DNA from 4 places in the Leisingera sp. ABM4_060 genome. Region 1 is predicted to be linked to each of the others. Evidence: riboswitches for the same ligand, from Rfam matches in the RefSeq annotation. Region 1 holds a riboswitch; each other region holds the start of a gene.
What was found. A riboswitch is a leader RNA that binds a small molecule or an ion and turns the genes downstream of it on or off. The one in region 1 is predicted to bind cobalamin.

Region 1 (3,138 bases):
TGCACAAGCATCCGCATCGGTTTTCCCTCCACCGCGACATAGCCTTTGACGCGCAGGATATTGCGCTCGCGGGCGAGTTTCACGATGGCATTTTGCAGCGCTTCCGGGTCGGAGACTTCGCCCATTTCGACAACGATGCTTTCAAAATCGTCATGTTCATGGTTGTGGTGGCCGTCGTGGTGGCTGGGGCGGGCGTCGAGATCATCTTCCGCAGCCGCTTCCAGGCCCAGGATGATGCGCGGGTCGATGACGCCTTCGCTCATCGGCAGGATCGGCAGCTTGCGCGGCGCTTCCGCCTCGATCACCGCGCGGGCCTTCTCGACGCCTGCGTCGCCGGCCAGATCGGCCTTGGACAGCAGCACGATGTCAGCGCAGGAGATCTGGTCTTCGAACACCTCGGAGAGCGGGGTTTCGTGGTCGATGCTGTCATCCGCCTCGCGCTGGGCGGCAACTGCATCCAGGTCGGGGGCAAATTGGCCCTTGGCGACGGCCTCGGCATCGGCCAGGGCGATCACGCCGTCGACAGTAATGCGGGAGCGGATCGCGGGCCAGTCAAAGGCCTTCAGCAGCGGCTTGGGCAGGGCCAGGCCGGAGGTTTCGATCACGATGTGATCGGGCTTCTCCGGCAGGTCCATCAGCTGTTCGATGGTGGGGATGAAATCATCGGCGACGGTGCAGCAGATGCAGCCGTTTGCCAGCTCCATGATGTTTTCCGCCGGGCAATTGTCATCGGCGCAGGACTTCAGGATGTCGCCGTCGACGCCGGCGGTGCCGAACTCGTTCACCACAACCGCCAGGCGCTTGCCTTGCGGGTTCTGCATCAGGTGGCGGATCAGGGTGGTCTTGCCTGCACCCAGGAAGCCGGTGATGACGGTGACGGGGATCTTGTTGAGATCGCTCATGATTACTCCTCGGAAGGGAAGGCGGCCGGCGGGATGCGGGCAACGGATTGTTTGCGGAATGCGGTGGGGCGCTCGCGCCAGGGCACCAGGCCGTCGGCGGTGGCGGCATAGGCGGCAGTGCCTGCCAGGATCTCTGGGATATGCTCCTCCGGGTCCATGTCGCCGTAGACATAGCTCCAGCGTTCCTCGCCGCCGGTCAGCAGCACGGTGCAGCTGCGCGAGCAGGCTGACAGGCATTTGACACCGCGCAAGGTAACGCCCTCGGGCATGCCGGCCTCTTTCAGGGCGTCATGCAGCAAGGTGCCGGGGCGGGTCGCCTCGGGGTCGGCGCCTTCGTTGCGGCAAGTGAGGCACACGGTCAGGGTGACCGGTCCCGGTTTGCTGGCAGCTTGATCCGCCATATCGTCAGCCATCGGCGCGCCTCCTGTCGCGGCAGGGCATGCGGGATGGCCGAAAAGGAACTGTCTCGTGCCAGCCCCTCACCCGGTCGCAGAACACCCCGTCTGCCCGTTGATCTCTCCTCTTGCTGGCAGGTCTCCCGGCTTGCGGATGCCAAGGCACGGGGGCCTTGCCGGCCATCCTGCCTTCCCGGGGGTGATCTCCCAGTGGCATGGCGGCCTCATCCGGTCACGGTCGCGGGGGCGGCTGTGCTTGAGCCTTGCGGCCTTCACATTCCCTCTTCGCCTGTTTTCACAGGAACCAGCGGAACCCCCTTGCGCTATGGCAGGCTTCTTTGTCAAGACATGGGGTCAAACAGCTGGAGCACACCATGAGCGAAAAGTCTGAAACCGTCATTTCAGAGGAAGAAGCCGCCCGCCACGCCTCGAAGATGGCCAAGAAGAAGGCCGCGCGCGACCGGATGATGAAGACCAAGGAGGGCGAGAAGGGCCTGATCATCGTCCATACCGGACCGGGCAAGGGGAAATCGTCTTCTGGTTTCGGCATGATCATGCGCTGCATTGCGCATGGGATGCCCTCTGCCGTGGTGCAGTTCATCAAGGGCGCCTGGCAGACCGGCGAGCGTACCCTGATCGAGGAGAACTTCAGCGATCTCTGCCAGTTCTACGCGATGGGCGAAGGCTTTACCTGGGAGACCCAGGACAAGGCGCGGGACATCGCTGCTGCGCAGAAGGGCTGGGAGAAGGCCAAGGAGATGATCCTGGACGAGCGTAACACCATGGTGCTGCTGGATGAGATCAACATTGCGCTGCGCTATGAGTATCTGGACCTGGAAGAGGTGCTGGAGTTCCTGGTGGAGCAGAAACCGCCGATGACCCATGTGGTGCTGACGGGGCGCAACGCCAAGGAGGAGCTGATCGAGATCGCCGATCTGGTGACCGAGATGGGGCAGATCAAGCACCCGTTCCGCGCCGGGGTGAAGGCGCAAAAGGGTGTGGAGTTTTAATCTCTTACAGGCGGCAAAAGGCGGCAAATCCGATCGGGCCTGAGGTTTTGCGCTTTGCTTTGCAAATCGCCGGGGGCGGGGGCGCTGCCTGCGGCAGCGCCCCCGCCCGGCCCAATGCTTTTCAGGGAACCTCTGGTTCCTTGAAAAGGGGCGGGAGTGCCCTCGTGTCTTGATGCCCCGCCTGCCTCCGCGCTTAAGCCGCCAGCCTCGCGGCTTTCTCGCTGATATAGGCATCCACCGCGGCGCGCTGCGCCTTATCCAGGCGCAGGCCCAGCTTGGTGCGGCGCCACAGATAGTCGTCGCCTGCGCGCACCCATTCCCGGGCAATTGCCCAGTCAAGCTCGCGGGTGGTGATGGTGGCGCCAAAGTCCTGGCCCAGATCACCGGCGGATTTGGCATCGCCCAGTACCGCCCAGGCCTCCAGCCCGTAAGCACGGATCAGCCGGGCCGCCCAATAGGGCGTCAGGAAGGGGTATTCCTTGGCGAGCCGGGTTTTCAGCTTTTCCACATCTGCCACCGGGAAATCACCGCCCGGCAGGGCCGCGCCCGCGGTCCAGTCGGCGGGCAGCTGCGGGAAGACCTCGCCGATCTTTGCCAGCGCCGCCTCGGCCAGCTTGCGGTAGGTGGTGATCTTGCCGCCAAACACATTCAAGAGCGGTGCCTGCGCCTGGTCCAATGTCAGCACGTATTCACGCGTTGCTGCGGTGGCCGAGCTGGCGCCGTCATCATAAAGCGGGCGGACGCCGGAGTAAGTCCAGACGATGTCCTCGCGGCTTAGCGGCTGCTCGAAGTATTGCGATGCGAAATCAACCAGATAGTCCTGCTCGGCCT
Region 2 (3,138 bases), 1.6 Mb from region 1:
GGGGCTCAATGTCATCCACACCCCGGTTACCGGCACAGCCCGCCGGGTGGCGCGGATATTGATGGCTGCGCTGGCCGCGGCGGCGGTTTGGGCCTGGCATGCGGAACTGCCTGAAATGACTTATGCCAAGGGGCGCATCGTGCCTTCGTCGAACGCCCGTCCGGTAGAGCATCCCGATGGCGGAGTTCTGGCCGAAATCCTTGTACGCGAGGGAGATTTCCTGGAGGCAGGGGCTCCGGTTGCCCGCCTTTCTGCCCGCTTGCTGACAGAAGAACAGGGGCAGCTGTCCCTGCGGGAAACCGCCTTGAAACGGGCCACGGCCCGCTTGCAGGCAGTGGTGGCGGTGATCAGCGGAACCTTATCCGCTAATGCAGCCCGTGGCCAATTGGAACCTGGGCACAGGCTGCTGGTGCAGCTCGATGCGTTTGAGGCCAGCCGTGTCCGCCATCAGGCCAGGGTTCAGGAACTGGAGCGGGCGCTGGAAATCCGTAAGCAAATCCTCGACAACGCACGCCGCCGGGAAGAGACCTTTGCAATTGAGCAAGCCGCCGCAAGCACCCTGCACCGCAAGGGGCTGCTCAGCACCACTGCGCTGAGCCGTCTGCGCGCGCAGACGCTGGAAATAGAAGGCGATCGCTTGCGCGCCTTCGCCGCGCTGGCAGATGGCGAGCGCAGCCTGCATGAGGCCCGCCGCCAGGAACAGGAGTTTGTAGCGGGGATCAAGGACAGCCTGCTGTCGGAACTGGAGGCCGAGGAGGAGGCGCTGGCATTGGTTGCCCAAGCCCTGGCAGACAATGCTGCACGGCAGCAGCGGCTGACAATTCTGGCAACGGTGCCGGGGATTGTTCAAAAGCTGCATTTCACCGGGCCTGGCGAGGTTGTTGCCCCGGGTGAGCCGATTGCCGAGATTCTGCCTACTCAGGACCGCCTGATCGCCGAGGTCGAAATCCGGCCGGAGGACATCGGCCACGTGGCAGTGGGCGACCCGGTTGAATTAAAGTCGACGACCTTTGATTCCAGGCAGTACGGGGTCCAGGCAGGCGAGGTGTTCGAAATCTCACCAAACTCGCGCCTCAATGACCGCAAAGAGGCGTACTTCGAGGTCCGGATTTCTTTTGCGGATGAAAATACCTCAGAAGTTTCCTTGAGCCGCCGGCTGACTGCCGGCATGGAAGTCAACGCGGCGATCCGGACTGGCGAGCGAACCGTTCTTGACTACGTGGTTTCTCCCATTACCGAACCGATCGGGCGCGCCTTCCGGGAGCGCTGATCATACGGCCTGGAGGAGAACAGGGAGGATACCGCGGCAATCCAGCCTGCTACCACCTCAAAGGGCGCTTCCCGCAGTAAGACCGTTTAAGAGTTGGAAGCGTTTTAGAAGCGCGGGCAAGAACGGAACTGTGGCGGGATGGCCTGCCGGCTCCTCCCGTCAGGCTTAACCAGAAGGCTTCGCCGTAATTTCCGGGCCTCCCGCGCAGCTTGTGGCGCAACAGTTCGGTGCAGGCCTTTTCAGTTCCGTGACGCGCGGCTTCTTTTGTGCAAACCCGTCCCCCTAGCCGGGAGCCGGGATCAAGTCCTCAAGCGTTCAACGGCAAGCGGGCAATGGACGAGACGCTTGACTCGCATATTCCGTTTTGCCATTCAGCCAAAGTGACCGGTTCCGCGAGTGTTTCAATGCGCAGCGGAAGAAATAGGGAACACGGTGAGGCGTACCCAAAAGGGACCAAATCCGTGACTGCCCCCGCAACTGTGAGCGGTGAGTGACGCTGAACATGCCACTGGGAAGTCTCCCGGGAAGGCCAGCCGAACCAGGACCCGCGAGTCAGGAGACCTGCCGGACACGAGGACCGAGGCTCCGCTTGCGGGGGCTCAACTCTTATCCACCGGACGCCGGGGTGCGCGTCTGGCCCGGGCGTTGTTTCGACAATTCCGTGCCGCTACTCCCCGTTGTTCATTCCTGATTGCAGGTGTGCCTGCGTCGTCGAATGAGGACGAAATGAAACTGAACTACCTGGCCGCAGCCCTGGCCGTTTCCCTGCCGGTTACCGCATCGGCGCATTTCCAGCTGAACTACACCGAAAACGCGCTGATCGAGAAGCCCGGCGACGTGCCGATGGGGCTGGTGTTCTGGCACCCGATGGCGAACGGCCATGCGATGGACATGGGCAAGCCCGAAGAATTCTTCATGATCCACAAGGGCGAAAAGACCGACCTGGCGGACCGCCTGGAGCCCGCCACCTTCAAGGGCGTCGAGAACGAAGCCTCAGCTTACAAGGCCTCGGTGCCGGTGAAACGCTCGGGCGATTATGTGGTGGTGACTGTGCCTGCGCCTTATTACGAGGAAAGCGAGGACATCTACATCCAGCAGATCGCCAAGGTTGTGCTGAACCGCAACACACTGCCCACCGACTGGGATCAGCCGGTTGGCCTGGCCACCGAAATCCTGCCGCTGAACAAGCCCTACAACGTCATCGTGGGCTCCACCTTCTCGGGCCAGGTTCTGGCCGACGGCAAGCCGGTTCCGGGTGCCGAGATTGAAATCGAATTCATGGCCGCCGAGCCGGATCTCGAGAAGTTCTCCACCACCAGCCCGACCGTGGGTGAGATGCCGGGCGGTGCGATTGTGGCCATCGCCGACCAGAACGGCGTGTTCTCCTTTGGCATTCCGAAAGCCGGCTACTGGGGCTTTGCAGCTCTGGGTTCCGGTCCGGCGACCGAGCACGACGGCAAGGAACTCAGCCAGGATGCGGTGCTGTGGATCCACGCTGAAGAGCTGAAGTGAAAGCAGACCGATGCATATCGTAGACGGCGCACTGTCTAACCCGGTTGTGATCGGCGGCGCGGTTGCCGCCGTCGGCGGTATTGCCATGGGTCTGCGCAGCCTGCCGCTGGAGCGTATTCCGGCGGCGGGGGTGCTATCCGCCAGTTTCTTTGTGGCCTCGCTGATCCATGTCCCGATCGGGCCCAGTTCGGTTCACCTGATCCTGAACGGGCTGGCCGGGCTGGTGCTGGGGTGGGCCGCCTTCCCGGCGCTGTTTGTCGGGTTGTTGCTGCAAGCGGTGTTCTTTGGTTTTGGCGGGCTGACCGTCCTGGGCGTGAACGCAGTGAACATTGCCTTGCCTGCGGTTCTCGTGGGGC
Region 3 (3,138 bases), 1.8 Mb from region 1:
AGTTGATGAAGCAGATGTCGGGCGACTGGCCACGGTCGAACAGATACTGCGTCATCGACAGGCTGGGCGTGATGCCGGAGCCTGCCGAGATGAACAGGAATTTACCATTCGGGCGCTTGGGCAGGGTGAACACGCCCGCGGGGCCCGAGGCCTTGAGGAACATCCCCGGCTTCAGGTGGTCCAGCATCCAGCGGGTGCCGATGCTGTCGGCCTGCGCCTTCACCGTGACCGAGATCGACAGCGGCCGCGAGGGCGAGGAACTGATCGTGTAGGTCCGCCAGACAGTCTCCCCCGGCACCGGCAGCTCCAGCGTCAGGAACTGACCCGGCTGGTACTTGAACCACGCGCCAGACGGCGCGCGGAAGCTGAAGGAGGCGGTGTTCGGTGCTTCCGGCACGACCGAGACGCATTCCAGCATCTCGTCGTCCGTCCACGCCAGGGTTTCATCCAGCGTCTCGAAATTGGCCTGCAGTCCCATACGCTTACTCCGCCGCGATCAGGTGGCGGCCGGTCAGCGCGCGGGTCAGGTGATCGGCATACCAGTTGGAGAACTGGATGACGCCGCTCTCCTGCACTTCCGAATAGGGACCGGGCTCATAAGCGGGCGAGTTGATGCCGCGCTGGTTGTCCTCGACCACGATGCGGTCCTCGTCATTGGTATCGATCCAGACCTCGGTCAAGCGTTTCAGATCATAGTCCTGCCCCTCAACCGCATCCTTGTGCACCAGCCATTTGGTGGTGACTTCGGTTTCGGTGGGACTGATCGGGGTCACCCGGAACACGATGGAATGATCCGGCAGGAAGTGGTTCCAGGTGGTCGGGTAGTGGAATTTCAGCAATGTGCCCGCATCGGCGAACGGCACCCGGCCCAGCTTCTTCGTTACCGCCGCCTTGCCGTCCAGGGTATAGCTCTCGGCGCCCTCGTTCAGCGGCATCCGCGCCAGCCGGTGCTGACCGCGTTCGTCGATGGTAAAGGCGGACGGGACGCCCGCCGCCTCGATCCGGTCGAAATGCGTTTGCAAGTGCGCCGGTGTCTCGCCGCCTTCGATGCCGGTCACCGACGGGTCTTCCGGGAAGGTGCGGCACAGCGACGGGTGGTTGCCGCCGCAGTGATAGCACTCGCGGTTGTTCTCCCAGACCAGCTTCCAGTTGCCGTTCTCGATGATCGAGCTTTCATAGGCCACCTTGGCGTTACCCAGGTCATGCGGTTCCAGATACGGACGCGCCACAGCGGCAAAAGCATCGAAATCCGGCGCCTCATCGGCCAGACAGATATAGATCAGCCCCGCCAGATCACGGCAGTGCACCGGTTTCAGGCCATGCTTGGAGGCATCGAAGTCCGGCCCCATGTCACGCGCCCACAACAGCGAGCCGTCCAGCTCATAGGTCCACTGGTGGTAGGGGCAAACCAGCTTGGGCGAATTGCCTTTCTTGGCCTTGCACACAACCGAGCCGCGGTGGCGGCAGGCATTGTGGAAGGCGCGCACTTCGCCATCGGTGCCGCGCACGATGATGACATTGTAGGACCCCACCTGATGGGTCACGTAATTGCCCGCCTTCGGGATCTCGCAGGCCGGAATGGCAAACAGCCACTCGCGGTAGAAGATCTGGCGCATGTCCAGATCCAGAACCCCCGGATCGGTATAGAACGCCTGTTCCAGGGAATAGTTTTTCTGCCGGCCCATCAGCTTGGCCAGAATTTCGCTGTCCTGAAGCATCTGCTTCTCTCCTTTGCCGCATCCCCGCGGCGTCTTGGCTGGGTGCAGGCATGGGAAGAGAGATTGCAGGCCACGCGCCCGCAACCGCCCGACCGCCGCCCGCGGTTGACGTGTTTTCATGGCAAGGCTGGTTTCCGGACTGTCCCGGGGCCGCGTGGCGGCGGAGCCTGGCACCTTCCCGAGGCATGCGCCTCAGTGGTCTTTGCCAGGCCTGACCCGGGGTCACCGTTGCGGGGGCAGTGCCGGAGTTTCACCAGCTTCCCAATTCTCCGCCCCGAAAGGCGGCACCTTGCTGAGATGGAAAATGCCCGATCACGGGCCGGTCGGCGAAAACAAATCCGACCCGCCGAAACCGGAAAAAGACATGCATGTTTGCCGCTCTAAACCGCACAGGGTTGTCCAGAATCTCAAACCGGCACTCGCCAGCCTGTTTGCGGCAAGCGCTTATCTTTCATGCGTTTACCCGTTGCCCGCTGCCGCGAATTGATTCGCGGACACCCGAAAATGCGCCGGTCACTTGGAACTGGAACCACGATTAACTATATATCGTATAATTAATTGCGACTCAGGAGAACCAGATGACCACCGGCCACGTTTTCATCGCCACCAGCCTCGACGGCTTTGTGGCCCGCCAGGACCACTCGCTGGATTGGCTTTACAAACAGCCTGTTGCCGACGATGACGATGGCGGTTTTGCGGCCTTCATGGACAGCGTCGACGGGCTGGTCATGGGAACAGGATCATTCCGCACCCTGCTGGGGTTTGATGCATGGCCCTACGCCAAACCGGTTGTGGTGCTCAGCAGCAGCCTGACCGAACAGGACATTCCCGAGGAACTGAAGGACAAGGTACGCCTCAGCACCGCTGCACCCGCAGACCTTATGCAGGAACTGCAGGAAGAGGGCTGGAAACGCGCCTATATCGACGGCGGCCGGATGGTGCAGTCCTTCCTGCGGCAAGGGCTGATCGCGGATCTGACCATCACAACGGTCCCGATCCTGATCGGCAGCGGCATCCCGCTGTTCGGCAGCCTCGACCGTGACATCGACCTCCAGGTGGCAAGCTCCCGCACACTGCCCACCGGCATGGTCCAGACCACGTTCCGGGCGGCCTGACCCATGCCCCCGCGCAAAGGGCGCCCGCCCAGAGGCAGCCGGACCCTCAGCAAGGATGATGTGCTGAACCAGGCCCTGCAACTGCTCGACGAAGGCGGCAGCAAAGCTCTCACCTTCAAGGCACTGGCGGCGGCGCTTGGCGTCACCCCGATGGCCGTTGCCCATCACGCCGGCACCAGGGACGAGATGATTGCATCTCTCGTCGCCATTGCGTTCGAAGGTGCTGATGCACCGTCAGAAGCGGCAACGCCAAAACTGCGCCTGCGCGGTCTGATGACCCGCTACTGCACGCAGGTGACCCGGCA
Region 4 (3,138 bases), 2.1 Mb from region 1:
GGCCATAGGGCGGCGCTGCTGCGGGCAAAGGCGCCGAGATGGCCGATCCTGTTCAGCCCATGCGCCTGCGGCACCAGGGTCTTGCGCTGCTGCGGCCCTTTGCCAAAGACCTCGCCCAGCCGCCAGACGGCGGCCGGCGGCACCATGCTGTCATCTCCGATCGCGAACAGATCCACCGGAATGCCGGTTTCCTCCCACCGTGGACGCGGCAGGCTGCCGCCGGTTTCCGGCAGGCAGCTGCCCGGCGTGGTGCACCAGCGCCGCCATTGCCAGTAGACCCCGGCAGGCAGATCTGACCCGAACCCCAGCGCGCGCCCGGGCAGATAGCCCAGGGCGCGGACCAGCACCGGCACATGGCCGAACCAGAAAGCCAGCGCCAGCGCGCGGTAGGGCCAGGGGTGATCGTGGTGGTGCACCAAGCCGCCCGCAACCACGATCATGCGGGCGACGTCTTCAAGGCCGTCCTGCAGGGGCATCAGCATTGCCCCCAGCGAATGGCCAATGATCCACAGCGGCACCCCCGCATGGTGCCGCCGCATTTCTGCCCGGGCGGCAGGCTGATCCGCCAGCGCCCAGTCCGCCATGGTGGCAGCGGACCGGCGCGGATGCCCCTGCGCCGAAGCTGCGAAATCCCGGTAGTCGTAGGTCAGGCAGGCGATCTGCCGCTCTGCCGCCAGCCAGCGTGCGAAATGCCGGTAAAAGCGCTGCGGCACCCCGGTTGCCCCGTTCAGCACCACAGCAGTCCGCGGCTGCCCGGCCGGCTGGTAAAGCCGCCCTGCCAGCACGGTGTCCCCGGAGGGAAACCGCAGCTCCTGCTCCCGCACTGCCGCTGTCTGATCTGCATTGCTGTCCAGCATTGCCGCCTCCTAGACCAATCGGTCCAGCAACATCACTGGACCAACCGGTCTATTGCTGTCAAGCTACCGCCATGGATGACGTGACGACAGCCGGACCCGCTCCGGCCCAGCCCCTGCCAACCCGCGAGCGGCTGATTCTGGCCGCCGCCAGCCTGTTCCGCAACAAAGGCTACAGCGGCACCGGGCTGGCCGAGCTTCTGACCGAAGCCGGGGCGCCCAAGGGTTCGCTCTACCACCATTTCCCTAACGGCAAATCCGACCTGGCGCTGGCGGCTGCCAATTGGGCGTCAGAGCAGATGCTGCAGCTGATCGATGCCTCTTTCACTCCTGCCCCCAGTTTTCAGGAAGGCGCCAAGACGGTCTGCTACAAGCTGGCCAAGCTGTTTGACATGCAGGGAAAATGGAGCGGCTGCCCGGTCTCGGCGACGCTGTTCGAAGGGCCGGAGAACGAGGCCTTCCACCAGCACGCCGCCCTGCTGTTCGAGGGCTGGATCAGCGCCACCGCGGCGCATGCGCGGCGCCTGGGCCTGGTGGAGGAAGAGGCCCGCGCGGCGGCGGAGACCTTCTATATCCTGCTGCAGGGCGGCTGGCAGCTGGCCCGGGTGCGGCGCGATTCGGATGTGATCCGCGGGCTGCACCTGCAGCTTCACCTGCCCCAGCCAAACCCAATGCAGGTGCAGAAAAACGATTGACAACTCAGGGATCCAGCCGCTACCGCTTGTGGCGATGGTTCCCGAGCCACAAAATCTTGTGTCCGGGATGAATAGGGAACACGGTGCGGCCTGCGCAAGCGGGTCAATTCCGAGACTGCCCCCGCAACTGTAAGCGGCGAGCGACCCCGATAGAGCCACTGGCCTTGATAAGGCCGGGAAGGATCGGGAAAGCGACGACCCGCAAGTCAGGAGACCTGCCATCGGATGTGAAACTCGAACCCGGGCGGGGTGTCCGGACAGGGTCTGATGGCACTGCGGGGCTCCCGCTATTTCATCCGGTCTCTTGTCCTGCAGGCTCCCCGCACCACGCGCGGAGGGCGCAATTATGATGTGGACCGACCAGACGCATTTCTATGCGGCAACGGATTGCAAATACCTGGGGCGGCCCTGCCCCGCGGCGGAGCGGATGATCGCCAAGCTGGCCGAGGCGATGACCAAGGCCAAGCCGCTGACCCAGGAAGATTTCGAAATCACCGGCACCACCGCGCTGGACGGCTGCCCGCGCAACTGCCCGGCGCAGTTCGTAGCCAGCCATGACCGGATCCGGCTTTACTGCGGCGTCGGCGAGGACGCGCCGCGTGAGGGGCTGGACCGGTTTGCCGATGCGATCCTCAGCCGCGATGGCACCGGCTTTGCTGCCTCGAAACTGGACGCCCGCCCCTGCGCGCTGATGGAGGCGCTGCCGAAAACGGCGGAGGCGCGGCGGGCGGAGCAGATGCTGGCGCTGTAACGCGCGACCCAGGCGCCGGCACCGGTTTCTGCGGGCGCCTTCTCATCCGGCTGACGGCATTGTGTTCTGCGCCGGGCTGGCCCGTCCGCAGGATCAGCTCTAGGCAATTCCCGCTATTCAGACTTTGAACACGGGGATTGCCGATGATTAGGACCTTTCTGCCCGCTGCTGCTGCCGTTCTTGCCTGCGCGGCGGCAGTTTCCGCCGCCGAACAGCCGCTGACCAGCAATGAGATCAAAGAACTGCTGACCGGGAAGACCATCGAAGGGCTGCATTTCGAGAGCCGTACCCGCCAGTATTTCTCGCAATCCGGGCTGACGCTCTGGATCAAGCAGGGCGACGCTGCCCCTTCGGAAGCACGCTACAAGATCGAAGACGGCCAGTATTGCTCCAGCTGGTCCGGGTTGTGGAACACACCGGAATGGGGCTGCTATGCCATCCTCAAGGATGCGGCGCAGGGGCTTTATTATTTCCACGGCGAGAATTTCCGGGCGCCTTTTATTGCCGGAGACGGGTTTGACCTGAGCTTCGACTAGAGGTCCCGTTCATGCCGCGGCGCGGGTCACAGGCCGGCAGGCCGCGCACCGGCACAGGCCCAGTCCAGCTGCGCATCCGTCTCTACTGCGCAGGGCCGCACGGCCCGCAGCCGTGCCAGTGCTTGCGCCGGATCTTCACCGCAGTCGATCATCAGCCGCAGCACCGCCATGCCGGAGCGCCCGCAGCCGCCCTTGCAATGCACCAGCACCCGGCCGCCGCCGCCCAGCGCCTGCCGGGCCGAGCGGCTGGCGGCGGCCCATTTCGCGTTCACCGCGGGCGGCGGCACCTGGAAATCCGGCAC

Region 2: it holds a riboswitch for cobalamin, as region 1 does, so the genes downstream of both, ACXAEH_RS17215 (DUF4198 domain-containing protein) here and ACXAEH_RS09525 (DUF1636 family protein) in region 1, are expected to answer to the same signal.
Region 3: it holds a riboswitch for cobalamin, as region 1 does, so the genes downstream of both, ACXAEH_RS17840 (aromatic ring-hydroxylating oxygenase subunit alpha) here and ACXAEH_RS09525 (DUF1636 family protein) in region 1, are expected to answer to the same signal.
Region 4: it holds a riboswitch for cobalamin, as region 1 does, so the genes downstream of both, ACXAEH_RS19250 (hypothetical protein) here and ACXAEH_RS09525 (DUF1636 family protein) in region 1, are expected to answer to the same signal.

Annotation. Positions count from the first base shown of each region.
Region 1 covers NZ_JBSWTX010000001.1:1,914,896-1,918,033, reverse strand. The annotation lists gene cobW (cobalamin biosynthesis protein CobW) at 1-902, opposite strand, end outside; gene ACXAEH_RS09525 (DUF1636 family protein) at 905-1,315, opposite strand; cobalamin riboswitch at 1,414-1,621, opposite strand; gene cobO (cob(I)yrinic acid a,c-diamide adenosyltransferase) at 1,672-2,307, shown strand; gene glpD (glycerol-3-phosphate dehydrogenase) at 2,501-3,138, opposite strand, start outside.
Region 2 covers NZ_JBSWTX010000001.1:3,560,370-3,563,507, forward strand. The annotation lists gene ACXAEH_RS17210 (HlyD family type I secretion periplasmic adaptor subunit) at 1-1,270, shown strand, start outside; cobalamin riboswitch at 1,639-1,853, shown strand; gene ACXAEH_RS17215 (DUF4198 domain-containing protein) at 1,997-2,782, shown strand; gene cbiM (cobalt transporter CbiM) at 2,793-3,138, shown strand, end outside.
Region 3 covers NZ_JBSWTX010000001.1:3,700,173-3,703,310, reverse strand. The annotation lists gene ACXAEH_RS17845 (FAD-binding oxidoreductase) at 1-478, opposite strand, end outside; gene ACXAEH_RS17840 (aromatic ring-hydroxylating oxygenase subunit alpha) at 483-1,718, opposite strand; cobalamin riboswitch at 1,827-2,025, opposite strand; gene ACXAEH_RS17835 (dihydrofolate reductase family protein) at 2,297-2,833, shown strand; gene ACXAEH_RS17830 (TetR/AcrR family transcriptional regulator) at 2,837-3,138, shown strand, end outside.
Region 4 covers NZ_JBSWTX010000001.1:3,979,006-3,982,143, reverse strand. The annotation lists gene ACXAEH_RS19260 (alpha/beta hydrolase family protein) at 1-857, opposite strand, end outside; gene ACXAEH_RS19255 (TetR/AcrR family transcriptional regulator) at 929-1,549, shown strand; cobalamin riboswitch at 1,568-1,786, shown strand; gene ACXAEH_RS19250 (hypothetical protein) at 1,896-2,300, shown strand; gene ACXAEH_RS19245 (hypothetical protein) at 2,444-2,836, shown strand; gene ACXAEH_RS19240 (protein-tyrosine phosphatase family protein) at 2,863-3,138, opposite strand, start outside.